DNA from 4 places in the Clostridioides sp. ES-W-0016-02 genome. Region 1 is predicted to be linked to each of the others. Evidence: riboswitches for the same ligand, from Rfam matches in the RefSeq annotation. Region 1 holds a riboswitch; each other region holds the start of a gene.
The links. Region 1 has a riboswitch for cyclic di-GMP ahead of IC758_RS18565 (type II secretion system protein). Riboswitches for the same ligand answer to the same signal wherever they lie in the genome.

Region 1 (3,220 bases):
GATAAGATAAAAATAAAAACAGTAGCTCCTTTATTTGGAGATGCTATAAGAATGATATTCTCTAATGAATCAGTAAGTAAATTATTTTAATTAATTAGATTTATAAGAGTTGCTTAAAGTAAGTTTTTAAGCAACTCTTTTTTAATATCTAATTTATGTATTAGTATAATTTATTGGAGTTGTATGTGTGTATATAAAAGTAAATGTTTCTTGTAAAACATGTGGATAAGTAATTAAAAACTAAATTTAATAAAAAATATAAAATTATGAATATTACGAATATAAAAAATATTTGGAAAAATCATTGAAAAAGTTTGAATTATGTAGTATTATGTAAATATAAATTAAAGAAAGAGGTGTTTCCAATGGGAAGGATTGAAGATGAACCCCTAATAATTAATTGATTCAGCCACAATCTAAAGTAAATATAAAAATCTATTGAAAGTTTATTTATAAGAATTGAAAATAGTATCTATTCTATATCTTTAGTGTTTGTGAGAGGGTTCTGGATTATATAAAGTTACTGTAAAGAAAGTAATTTTGTACGATAAGCATATATATAGATGAAGAGTTTCATTTATATAGTGATTGTGGCTGAATCATAACTGCAAGAATATAGAATGTTTATATATAGATGTTTTTAATAAAATACTATATTGTAATAGCTTTTAGCTTTCAAATAAATATTAGCAAAGGATGGAAATGACAATGATAAAACTAAATGATAATTTATAAATATCTCCTTACGATATATGATAATTGTAGGGAGATGTTTCTTTTTTTGTATAGTATAATTACTTTCGGAAATTATGTTTGAATATGTTAAAGTTTGGTATATATAAATAATATAAACTGTATTGCTAAAATGTGGTAACTATTATATAATATAAGTGGATATGTATCTCTATTATGAGTTATATATCATTCTAAATTTAATAAAATAGAAACGTTGATGTATGTTCTGTAATGTGGGCACCTTGGAACATATTGAGTTAGTGGTGCAACCGGCTATGAAATTGTATTTATGATACTTTTATTTTCATAGTTTTTTTTGTTCAAAAAAATGGTTATATGCTAGAAATAAATCTGGTTAGTACGTGTAAATAATTTTACTTAGATTTTTAACCAGATATATTATAATTAAGTATTAATTAAAAAAATTGAGGGGGAATAAAAATGAAGTTAAGAAAGAATAAAAAAGGTTTCACTTTAGTGGAATTATTGGTAGTAATTGCAATTATAGGTATATTAGCAGTAGTGGCAGTTCCAGCTTTATTTAGTAATATAAACAAAGCTAAGGTAGCAAGTGTTGAGTCTGATTATAGTTCAGTTAAAAGTGCAGCATTGTCTTATTATGCAGATACTAACACATTACCTACAGATATAAAAACGCACTTAAAATCATACTTGGAATCTGATATAGAAAATTCTGATATTGGTGGAACTTATGATTTAGTTAAAGTTAGTAATAATAAAAAATTAGCATTATTGATAGATGGCGCAACAATAACAAAAGAACAAGCGAACAAACTAGTATCTGATATAGGGGAAGATAAGGTTTATACAGATGAAAATCTTTCTAGTAAGTTAACTAGTGCTTTAGATAAAGGTGATATATACATCATTCTTATAGATAATTTAGAGGATAATGGTAGTAGTGGTAATTAATAGTAAATAATATATTTATTATTTGATTATATTTAAGTTTAATTATAAATTTAATGAAAAAGGCAGGAAGAAAATCTTCCTGTCTTTTATACTATTTTCTTTAATGTCCAATCACAAATGATGATATAATTGAGATAGTAAAGGAGTGAAATCTGTGGCTAAAAAAGTTAGAATAGGAGACAAACTGGTTGAAAAAGGATACATAACAGAAGACCAGCTTAAATGGGCATTATCAGAACAAAAAAACAGTGGAAAAAGACTAGGAGAATTTCTAGTACAAGAAGGTCTTATAGATAGTAACTTATTAATAAGTGTATTAAAAGAACTTTTGGATATAGAAAGTGTATTTTTAGAAGGAACAGAAATAGACACATTAGCTACAAAAATGGTTCCAGAAAATATATGTAAAAGATATGCGATATTTCCATTCAAAATCGATGGAGACAAGATATGTCTAGCCATGTCAGACCCACAAGACAGAGAAGCAGTTCAAGATGTAAGACGTATGTCAGGTAAAGATGTCGAAATATTTATATCAAGTGCAGAAGATATAAACAAAGCAATAGGTCATGCTTATGCACATTCAGAAATAAATAAAGCAATGACTGAATACAACAAAAACAAGACTGGTGGAATTAGAGAAACAGTAATCCTTGAAGAGGATGTAAATGCTGCTCCAATAGTAAGACTAGTAAATAATATACTAGAAAATGCTGTTAGAATGGAGGCCAGTGATATACATATAGAACAAAGCGAAAATTACATGCGTGTTAGATTTAGAATAGATGGAATGTTAAGAGAATATATGAGAATGAACTCTGCTCCATACAAAGCGGTAATAAGTCGTATAAAAATAATGTCAGATATAAATATATCTGAAAAGCGGATTCCACAAGATGGTAGAATATATTTAAAAGTAGATAATAAACCTATAGATTTTAGGGTTTCTACAATGCCTACTAATAGGGATGAAAAAATAGCAATGAGAGTACTTGATAAGAGTAATTTTATGGTAAGTAAAGAAGTACTAGGAATAGATGAACATGGCTCTAAGATATATGATGAGTTAATAAATACTCCTTATGGGCTTATATTGGTAGTTGGACCTACTGGAAGTGGAAAAACTACTACATTATATTCAATGCTAAATCAATTGAATACGGAAAATAGAAATTTATTAACGATAGAAGACCCTATAGAGTATGAACTACCTGGTGTAAATCAATCTCAAATAAATGAGAAGGCAGGACTTACTTTTGCCAGTGGGCTTAGAGCCTTTATGCGTCAAGACCCAGATATAATAATGGTTGGAGAGATAAGAGATACAGAAACTGCTGAAATAGCAATTAGAGCTTCTCTTACAGGACATTTAGTTTTAAGTACATTACATGCAAATACAGCAGTCGGAGCGATTTCACGTCTTTTAGATATGGATGTGGAAAGTTTTTTGATAACTTCATCTCTTTTAGGGGTAATATCTCAAAGGCTGACACGAAAAATATGTGAACATTGTAGAATTTCATATGAGGCAGACACTGGAGAAAAAAAGGCT
Region 2 (3,220 bases), 1.8 Mb from region 1:
TTCTAGTGCTTTATTTATTATTTCACTAAAATCTTTTTCTCCATTTTCACTTTTACCTATATATTTTACACCATCCCATCCGACGACACTAGTTGTAAAAATTCTATCTTTATAAGAATCTCTTGGTTTCATTAAGCAATTTGTTGTCATCAGTATACATCCTGGTATAGAATCAAATTCCTTCTGTTGATCTTGCCATGCTCCTCCAAAGTTCCCTACTAAATGAGTATATTTATTTAATTCTGGATATCCATGACAAGGAATCATTTCTCCATGAGTATATATATTTATCCCTTTTCCTTCTGTTTGTTTAAGTAACATTTCCAAATCTTTTAAATCATGTCCTGAAACTATTATAAAAGGTCCTTTTTTTATTTTTACATTTACCTTATGAGGTTCTGGATTTTTATAAATGGTAGTATTAGCTTCATCTAGTTTTTGCATTACAGCAACACTCATATCACCCGTCTTAAGAGTTAATGTTATTAAGTTTTCTAAAGAAATATCATCATCTGTAATTGCTGATAATGCTCTAAAATAAAATTCATCTACCTGATTATTATAATATCCAAGCTCTCTAGCCTGATGCCCATAAGCACTTATTCCTTTTAATCCATAAAGTATTGTCATTCTTAGTGAACGTATATCAGGGTTTAAACTTTCATCAAACATTATTCCAGCTCTTTTAGCATCTTCTATCATTTGACTTCTTGTTTCACTTAAATTATATTCAGCATACTCATTGTTTACAATAGGTTCTTTAATTTTTTTTCTTAATCTCTGCTTTATTTCTTGTGATTTTCTTAGCATATTTTCATGTACATCACCATCAAAATTTACATTTGTTAAAGTCGTAAATAAACTATTTTCTACAAAAGAAACTATATCTTTATCTATTTTTTCTCCATTATCTAACAAAACTTTAGCATAACAACTTATACCTTTTAATTGATAGATTAATAAGTCTTGAAGTGCTGCTATTTCTGGCGTTTTACCACAAACCCCTATTTTTGTACATCCTTTTCCACCAACAGTTTGCTCGCATTGATAACAGAACATTGAATTTTCCATATATTTATACCTCCTCTTTACCTTGTTACATAGTTTACCCATATATGTTATATATTATAAAAATAGTAAATTAAAATTGCATCTTCAAATGTACATACTATGATAAGTATTCTCTATAATGCAAGTAAGTAAATTTAAAGGTACTCCTAAATTATTTTAGATATGATTTAAAAATTTAAGTAAACTATTTTTAAATTTATTTGATTTTAAAACAAGAATGTTGAATAATAACTCATTCTAATGTATTATTGTAGTTGTAGAATAAAACTAAATCGGCAAAACTAGAGAAATTTAGTGACGCAAAGCTATAGGGACTAAGACTTATAAATTAATTTATGAGTTATGTCAGACAGTCTTAAAAATATATTTTTAAGACTAATAATAACCAAAAATGTTAACTAAAAAATATAATTGAATAGACATTCCTATTAATCTATGATATAATAATATTTGTGGTAATACACAATTAAATCAAGTATATCTTGATATAGGTTAATAGGAGTATTTTTAATGAATAATGGAATAGTGAAATGGTTTAATAATGAAAAAGGATTTGGGTTTATATCAATAGAAGGTGGAGATGATGTATTTGCTCATTTCTCAGCTATACAAACTTCAGGATTTAAATCATTAGAAGAAGGTCAACAAGTAAGCTTTGATATAGTTAAAGGCGCTAGAGGTCCTCAAGCAGAAAATATAACTATATTATAATATATAGATTTTTCGGGAAAGACTCTTTTGAGGGTCTTTTTTTATTGATAATTTAAGCAAAATCTTATTTAAATAAAAAAACTGACTGTCAGTTAAATGTCAGTCAGTTTTTTATAGTATTTTTACTCAAAAACTGATGGATTTGAGATTTTTAATAATTAATCATACTTATTAATATATAAACTTTACTCGTATACAGAATATCTCTTCCAGATTTGCTCTAAGTCATCGAAGTGCTGTTTAATATCTTCTTTTTCTTTCATACCAACAGAGATTGCAAGAGCATTTGAAATACTAAGTGCTGGAACTAGTGAATCTACAAATGAAGCCATATTACTCTTAACCAAAAGAGTATTGTCTGCAAGTGCTGCTACTGGTGCAAATAAACTATCTGTTAATGAAATTACATGTGCTCCTTTTTCCTTAGCATAATTGACAATTTGATAAGATTTTTTTGAATAACGTGGGAAACTAATTGCAACTATAACATCTTCTTCGTTTATTCTTACAATCTGTTCAAATGCATCTCCCATATCCATTCTAATTATATGGACATTATCAAGTATTATATCTAAGTAAAAACCTAGGTATTGAGCTACTACAAAAGAACTTCTCATACCAAGTATATATATTTTTCTTGCCTTTAAAAGTTTATTAGAAGCTTCCTTAAATGCTTTTTCATCAATTTCTTCTAATGTTGATCTTATATTATCTATATCACTCTTTAAAACTTTGTTCAATATTGCAAAATCATCAGAATAATCATGTGCCATTTCAACTCTTTGTACTGTAGTTAATTTATTTTTTATGAGTTCTTGAAGTGCAGCTTGTAATTTTGGATACCCACTATAGCCTAGAGCATTTGCAAACCTTACAACAGTAGATTCACTCACTCCTACAGTTTCACCTAATTTGCATGCAGTCATGAATGCAACTTTATCATAATTATTCAAAATATATTGTGCTATAAGTTTTTGCCCCTTACTTAACCTCGTGTATTGAGATTGTATATTTGATATCAAATGTTTACTATCTTTCATTTCATTTGTTTCTTCCATTTTTTTCTCCTTTTAGTTATATAAACTATTTTCTTTTTATCACTACTAATATTTTTTCTAAAAATTTTATTATTTTAGTTTTTATCTCAGCTTCTTAAACTCATAAAATTCTAACTTTTCTGTACCTTATACTTCACATAGTATTTTCGATTAAATTTATTATACCATCTTTCCTTGCATTTTTTAAGATTTATTCAATATTTCTTTTAAAATTTTCAATTTTTACTCATTTAAAAGTTAAATATTTTATTTTGCATATTTAAGTACATTACTTACTTCAAAAGTAAATTATCATATACTTATTATTTAAAGTGTTTTTAAAAGGTTACAATATATATATTAACTCTTAATAGAATCTTGTCAAGTTTTTTTTAGTGTTT
Region 3 (3,220 bases), 710 kb from region 1:
ACTTGCCCACTTTCATTTCTTTTTTCTTCTGTTTTATATGAAATATTATTTGCAATTTTTTCTTTACTCCAAGGAGTCCAGCCACCATTCATTGGAACTTCTACAACTCTAAAATCATGCCCAGCTTCTCCAGCAGTAGTTAATCTCATACCTTCTGGTATATTATCTGTTATAACCACATTACTTACTGGTGATTTATCATCATTTATTGAAATCTGATAGTTGATTACTTGACCTACTTGAGTAATATTTGTTGCTCCTGAATGCCCCTTAGTCAAAAGATAATCATTTCCTCTATCAAATATACTTACAATAGCATCATCTTCTTGAACTTTATTACCTGCAGATTCTAATCTAGCTATATTCTTATATTTGTTACCATGTTTTGCATTTTCATCACTAATTCTAGCCTTATACTTAACAGTATACGCTTTATCTATATCTCCAAAAGTAACTGAAATAGAATTTTCACCTTGTTCAATATTAAAATCACTTACTTCTTTTCCATTGCTTGCTACTATACTTACAGAATCTTTTATTAATGTCATTCCTTCAGGGAGTTCGTCATATAAAGTAATATCTTTTAATTCTTCTTCTTTTTCATTTACTTGTATAGTATAATTTACATCTTTATTTTTAACTGGCATAAATACAGTAGTTGACTCTCTTCCTTCAACAAGCTTCTTAAGTGTTCCTTTAGCTTCTTCAATGTCTTCTTTATCGCCAGGTTTTATTTCTATATCCACATCTCCATTTCCACTTTCTATCTTTCCAGTAGTTTCAATATGAATTTTGGCACTTGTTTCTTCATTAACTTTATTCACATATGCTTCTAATCCAATTTTTCCTTGCATTACACTTTGACCATTAGGTAATTCTCTAAATGTAAGCGTATACTCTCCATTACTCTCTGTTTTATCAAAACATTCACTTGTATAATCTAAATTAACTTTATTAAATACATCTGGAACCTTAAAAGTTATTGAGTCACCTGCTTTTATCCCTTTTGATGTTGGAGTATAAGTTAAATTAAATGTAATTTTTTTCATTGACTCTGTTTCTATTGCATCATTATTAATTTTTACGATAAATCCGTGGTCTTCATTATCTTCATTAAGTTCTTCTTCTAAAGTCTTAAGTAAATTTTCATCCTCTATCGAAGTTTGTTCTGGTTTCTTGTTTTCTTCTGGTTTCTCTCCTTCTGGAGTTTGCTCTGGCTTCTTATTTTCTTCTTGCTTATCTCCTTCTGGAGTCTGTTCTGGCTTCTTATTTTCCTCTTGTTTATCCCCTTCTGGCGTTTGCTCTGGCTTCTTATTTTCTTCTTGCTTATCTCCTTCTGGCGTTTGCTCTGGCTTCTTATTTTCTTCTTGTTTATCCCCTTCTGGAGTCTGTTCTGGTTTCTTATTTTCTTCTTGCTTATCTCCCTCTGGAGTCTGTTCTGGTTTCTTATTTTCTTCTTGTTTTCCATCTCCAGTTGGTAAATTATTTGAATTGCTTTGTATAGACCCACTGCCTTCTAATTCTGATGCATAAGATACAGATGGATATATTGTAGTAACTATCATACTTAAAATCATAATTAAACTGATTAATAATGCCTTTTTATTTCCTTTCTTCATATAGATTGCTCCCCTCTAATCTATTTACACTCTTGTAAAATTCCATAAATACCCAATATAATTTAACTTTTTTTATCAAAAAACTATACAAAAAAAGCTATGAAATAAATAAAATTTATATTCATAGCCGGTTGCACCATTGACTCTGTATACCCATAAGGTGCCCAGTAATAGGATATACTTCAACGTCTCTATAATTTTTTTATAAAAATAATTAAAAATTATTATATTCAAATTAAATACAGTTATATATCCATTATATTATGTCTATGTTTTATTGTCTATATTTTTTACATTTTTTTCCTTTATTTTTTTATCATCATTAAATAAAATCCTTGTCTACAACAATTACACAATTATAATCAGGATTCATCTCCTTAACTAGTTTTGTTATATCTGCTTTTAGATCTTCTTCTGACATACCTTTAGAAAATTCAGAAGGATTAACTACTATATCAAAGACTAAATTCTTCTTACTTCCTTTTCCAACTATCCTAAAATCATGCATAGATTTTATAAGGCTGTTTTTCTTAAGTATTTCTTCAAGTTCTCTTTTTGATGATATAACCTCTTCATCATCAAGGCATATAGGGTCCATATGAATTACCAAATATATATCCAACTTTTCAGATATTTCTCTCTCAGCAGTATCTATAATTTCATGAATTTCCATTATATCTATATTCGCTGGAATTTCTGCATGTATAGATGCAATGCATCTTCCAACTCCATAATTATGGATTATTAAATCATGTGTACCTATTATATGTTCATAAGATAATAATAATTCTAAAATAGATTTGACCATTTCTTCATCTGGAGCTTCCCCAAGAAGAGGATTTATAGTATCTTTTACAAGAGAAAATCCTGCATAAAGTATTACTAATGATACTACAATACCTACATATCCATCTATAGGTAAATCAGTAAATCTAGCCAAAATAAAAGATATAACTACACAACTTGATGTAAATACATCTCCCAAAGCATCCAATGACACTGCTTTTAATGCTGATGAATTAATTTTATTTCCCATAAATTTATTAAAGCGACTCAACCATATTTTAACCATTATAGATGCAATTAAAAGTATCAGTGGTACTAATTCAAACTTTATAGGAACTGGATTTGTTATTCTTTCTATAGACGATTTCACAAATTGAAGTCCAACCAACATAACCATAAAAGCTACTATTAATGCTGATAGATATTCTATTCTACCATGCCCAAAAGGATGTTCTTTGTCAGCTGGTTTACTTGCTAGTTTAAACCCTATCATAGTTATTGCTGAAGATGCCATATCAGAAAGATTATTAAACGCATCAGCCATTATAGCTATACTTGATGTAAGTACACCTATAGAAACCTTTACTATAAATAAAACTAAATTAGATATTATGCCTACTATTCCTGCTACATAACCATACTTATTTCTAACAACTTTATCTTGAACATTCTCACTATCTTTGATAAATGTTTTGACTAGGATTTTTGAGAACATGAAACTTACCTCCCTGTCTTTTATTTTATTAATAAACTCGAAACTTGATATCTTTACTCATGATAACACAATTTAGATATAAAATTCTTTAAACTTGTTC
Region 4 (3,220 bases), 500 kb from region 1:
ATGGACTGAAAAATTTGAGAATATATTAAATGAAGTAGAAGAAGTAACCTTAATGGGCTGGGGAGAACCAACAGTACATCCAAATTTTGTTGATTTCTTATATTGGGCAAAAAAAAATGGTCTTAGAAAATATTTTTGTACAAACGGTATGAAATTGGATAAATTATTTGATGATATCTTCAATACAGAAACTGACATTATAGCTATAAGTTTAGATGGGGCATCTAAAGAGATTAATGATAATATAAGATCAGGAGCTGATTTTAATCATATCATAAAAAACATTAAACATATAGCAGATGAAAAGAGTAAAAGAGGTATAAATTGGCCATATATGAATTTTGTTTTCACAGCAATGAAGTCTAATTTGTATGAGATACCAAAAATGGTTAGATTAGCTGAAAAAATAGGTTTACAAGAGCTTAAGGTAGTGTATCTAACTGTATTTGATGAAAATATGCATGATGAAAGTTTATATGATTGCCAAGATGAGGTTAAAAAAGTATTTGAGGAAGCAGAGGTTTTAGCAGATGAGTTAAATATTATTCTTAAGTTACCTCATATACAAGGTGAAGATAGTGCATGTGAAAAACTACATAAGGATTGTTTTACAGCATGGAGAGACTTTTTTTTAGGGTCAGATGGATTTGTACGTTCATGTATGTCTACACCTATAAAGTTGTTTCATATTGACAAATATAAAACTTTTGAAGAAATGTGGAATTCTTTGGAATATAAAAAGTTTAGAAAAAATATTAATACTGTAAATATGAATGATTCATGTAAGGTGTGCTATCAATCTTCATTTGCTAATTGGAATAAAAAGTCTTCTTTCATACAAATAGGAAATAAGTTTTCTCCTGAATGGGATAAAGAAGAATCTCATCTAGTTACATTATAGATATTTATATAAAAAATAAAAACAGCTTAGAATGAATATTTTAAGCTGTTTTATTTTTTGTAATAACAAATTCTTAATTTATGCTGGATATTTAGCTATAAATATCGAATATTAATTGAAATATTAAAAATATAAGTAAAAAATGTTTAAAAAAATTGTTATTTATTGTATACTTAAGTTAAAACTAAATAGGCAAAACTAGAGAAATCTAGCGACGCAAAGCTATAGGGGCTAAGGTTTGTATAACAAACTATGCTAGCCAGTTGCCAAAAAGAGTCCTAAGTATACTGTATGCGTAGGATTAGTCGAATTGACTGCCTTTTTGGCGGTCATTTTATTATGAAAATATTACTTTATTACAGTAGAAAGTATATATAATAACAAATTTTACCGATTTATAATTTAAAATAAAGATAAAGCGTATAAAAAAGTGACTATTTTACAAAAAAAGGCAACTTTGCGTAGAAAAAATTAAATATATATTAAATTTTTTTTTTATTTTCACTGGAGTTTACTGAGAAAAAATTTGTTTTCTTACTAAAATGATACATTATTATATTAATGTAATAGAAATGTAATTAATTTGAATAAATAAAGAAGTCATTTTTTGTAATATAGCAACTCTGTTTTTAATTAATAAATAGAGTAGATGAAAATATTTTAAGGAGGAGTGAGTATGAATACATATGACATTATAAAAATGGGATTAGATGCAACTAATTTAAGAAGTCAGACAATAGCAAATAATATAGCAAATATAAATACTGAGGGCTATAAGAAACACTATGTAACTTTTGAAGAAACATTAAATGATGCCATGCCTAAAATAGAAGAAAAAACAGACAATTCCAAGGGATTAAGAGTGGATGGTAATAATGTAGATATAGAAGAAGAAAAGGTAAATCAAGCAATGACAACGTTACAATACAATGCTTTGATAGGTTTTGCAAATGGTAAAATAGCAATGACTAAATCAATAATAAGTGGGAGGTAATTAGAAGATGAGTGTGTTCAGTGGAATGGAGATCTCTGCTAGTGGTTTAACAGCAGAAAGCTTGAAAATGGATATCATATCATCTAATGTAGCTAACATAAACGCTACAAGAGGTCCAAATGGAGAAGCATACAGAAGAAAAATTGTTTCCTTTGAAGAAAACTATGATAACAAATTAGGTATGCTAGGAGTAAAAGTCACATCTGTTGAAGATGATAAATCACCTCTTAAAGAAGTATATGACCCATCTCATCCAGATGCAAAGCCAAATGGATACGTAGAATATCCAAATGTAAATATATTGGTTGAAATGACAGATTTAATAACAGCTTCACGAGCATATGAGTCTAATATAGATACATTAAATGCTCAGAAGTCTATGATAGCAAAAGCACTGGAAATAGGAAAGTAGGGATAAATTATGCCAATTACACAAATTAACAATTTAATGCAAGGTGCAAAGTTAGATAATTTAATTGGAGAAACAAAACCATTAAATTTTAATAATAAAGAAGAAAAAAAGAATTTCGAAGATGTAATAATGGATACTATAGATAAAGTCAATTTTCAGCAAGTTACAGCAGATAATATGAAAGAAAAATTTATAAAAGGCGAAGATGTTTCTATGCATGAAGTTATGTTAAAAGGTCAAGAAGCACAACTATCTATGCAATATTTAATAGAAGTTAGAAATAAGATTCATGATGCATATCAAGAAATGAATAAAGTACAAATTTAGCCTTTTGAACAGGAGTAATAATCAATGATAGCCAGTTTTAAAAATAAGATTAAGGAGCAAGTTGCTAAATCTAGGACAAAAATAAGTTCTCTAAAAAAGGGAACTAAGATAGCATTAGGTATAGGGATTGTTGCTATATGTTTAGCGCTAGTATTTACAGCAATATCTGCAAGCAAAAATAAGTATGCAGTCTTATTTTCAGAACTAGATGTTCAAGATGCTGCAGATATATCAGCAGAATTAGAGTCTAGAAAGATAGATACCAAGGTAAAAGGAAGTACAATTTATGTTCCTAGAACAGAAGTTGATAAGTTGAGATTAGAGTTAGCTCCAAGTTTGACAAGTGGTTCTAAAGGATTTGCACTTATGGATGATAGTTCATCAATAGGTCTTACTGATGAAGAGTTTCAAATTAAGAAGCAACGAATGATACAAGGAGAAATAGAAAAAACAATCAAGAGTTTTCCTCAGGTGGAAGATACTAGAGTACATATAACATTTGGTGAGTCTTCTGTATTTGAGAAGGAAGCTGTTCCAGGAAGTGCAGCAGTTTATTTGATGCTAAAGCCAGGAACTACTTTAGAGA

Region 2: linked by a shared signal. The riboswitch ahead of IC758_RS10820 (cold-shock protein) and the one ahead of IC758_RS18565 (type II secretion system protein) in region 1 are both predicted to bind cyclic di-GMP.
Region 3: linked by a shared signal. The riboswitch ahead of IC758_RS15475 (SrtB-anchored collagen-binding adhesin) and the one ahead of IC758_RS18565 (type II secretion system protein) in region 1 are both predicted to bind cyclic di-GMP.
Region 4: linked by a shared signal. The riboswitch ahead of flgB (flagellar basal body rod protein FlgB) and the one ahead of IC758_RS18565 (type II secretion system protein) in region 1 are both predicted to bind cyclic di-GMP.

What each region holds. Positions count from the first base shown of each region.
Region 1 is NZ_CP061361.1:4,007,897-4,011,116, reverse strand. It holds gene IC758_RS18570 (ribose-phosphate diphosphokinase) at 1-90, shown strand, start outside; cyclic di-GMP riboswitch class II at 934-1,019, shown strand; gene IC758_RS18565 (type II secretion system protein) at 1,177-1,668, shown strand; gene IC758_RS18560 (GspE/PulE family protein) at 1,823-3,220, shown strand, end outside.
Region 2 is NZ_CP061361.1:2,215,975-2,219,194, forward strand. It holds gene hcp (hydroxylamine reductase) at 1-1,071, opposite strand, end outside; cyclic di-GMP riboswitch class I at 1,336-1,432, shown strand; gene IC758_RS10820 (cold-shock protein) at 1,582-1,782, shown strand; gene IC758_RS10825 (MurR/RpiR family transcriptional regulator) at 1,968-2,840, opposite strand; gene IC758_RS10830 (tRNA (mnm(5)s(2)U34)-methyltransferase) at 3,219-3,220, opposite strand, start outside.
Region 3 is NZ_CP061361.1:3,299,426-3,302,645, forward strand. It holds gene IC758_RS15475 (SrtB-anchored collagen-binding adhesin) at 1-1,619, opposite strand, end outside; cyclic di-GMP riboswitch class II at 1,736-1,821, opposite strand; gene IC758_RS15480 (cation diffusion facilitator family transporter) at 1,942-3,120, opposite strand.
Region 4 is NZ_CP061361.1:323,266-326,485, forward strand. It holds gene IC758_RS01830 (radical SAM protein) at 1-901, shown strand, start outside; cyclic di-GMP riboswitch class I at 1,083-1,172, shown strand; gene flgB (flagellar basal body rod protein FlgB) at 1,578-1,895, shown strand; gene flgC (flagellar basal body rod protein FlgC) at 1,903-2,307, shown strand; gene fliE (flagellar hook-basal body complex protein FliE) at 2,317-2,634, shown strand; gene fliF (flagellar basal-body MS-ring/collar protein FliF) at 2,659-3,220, shown strand, end outside.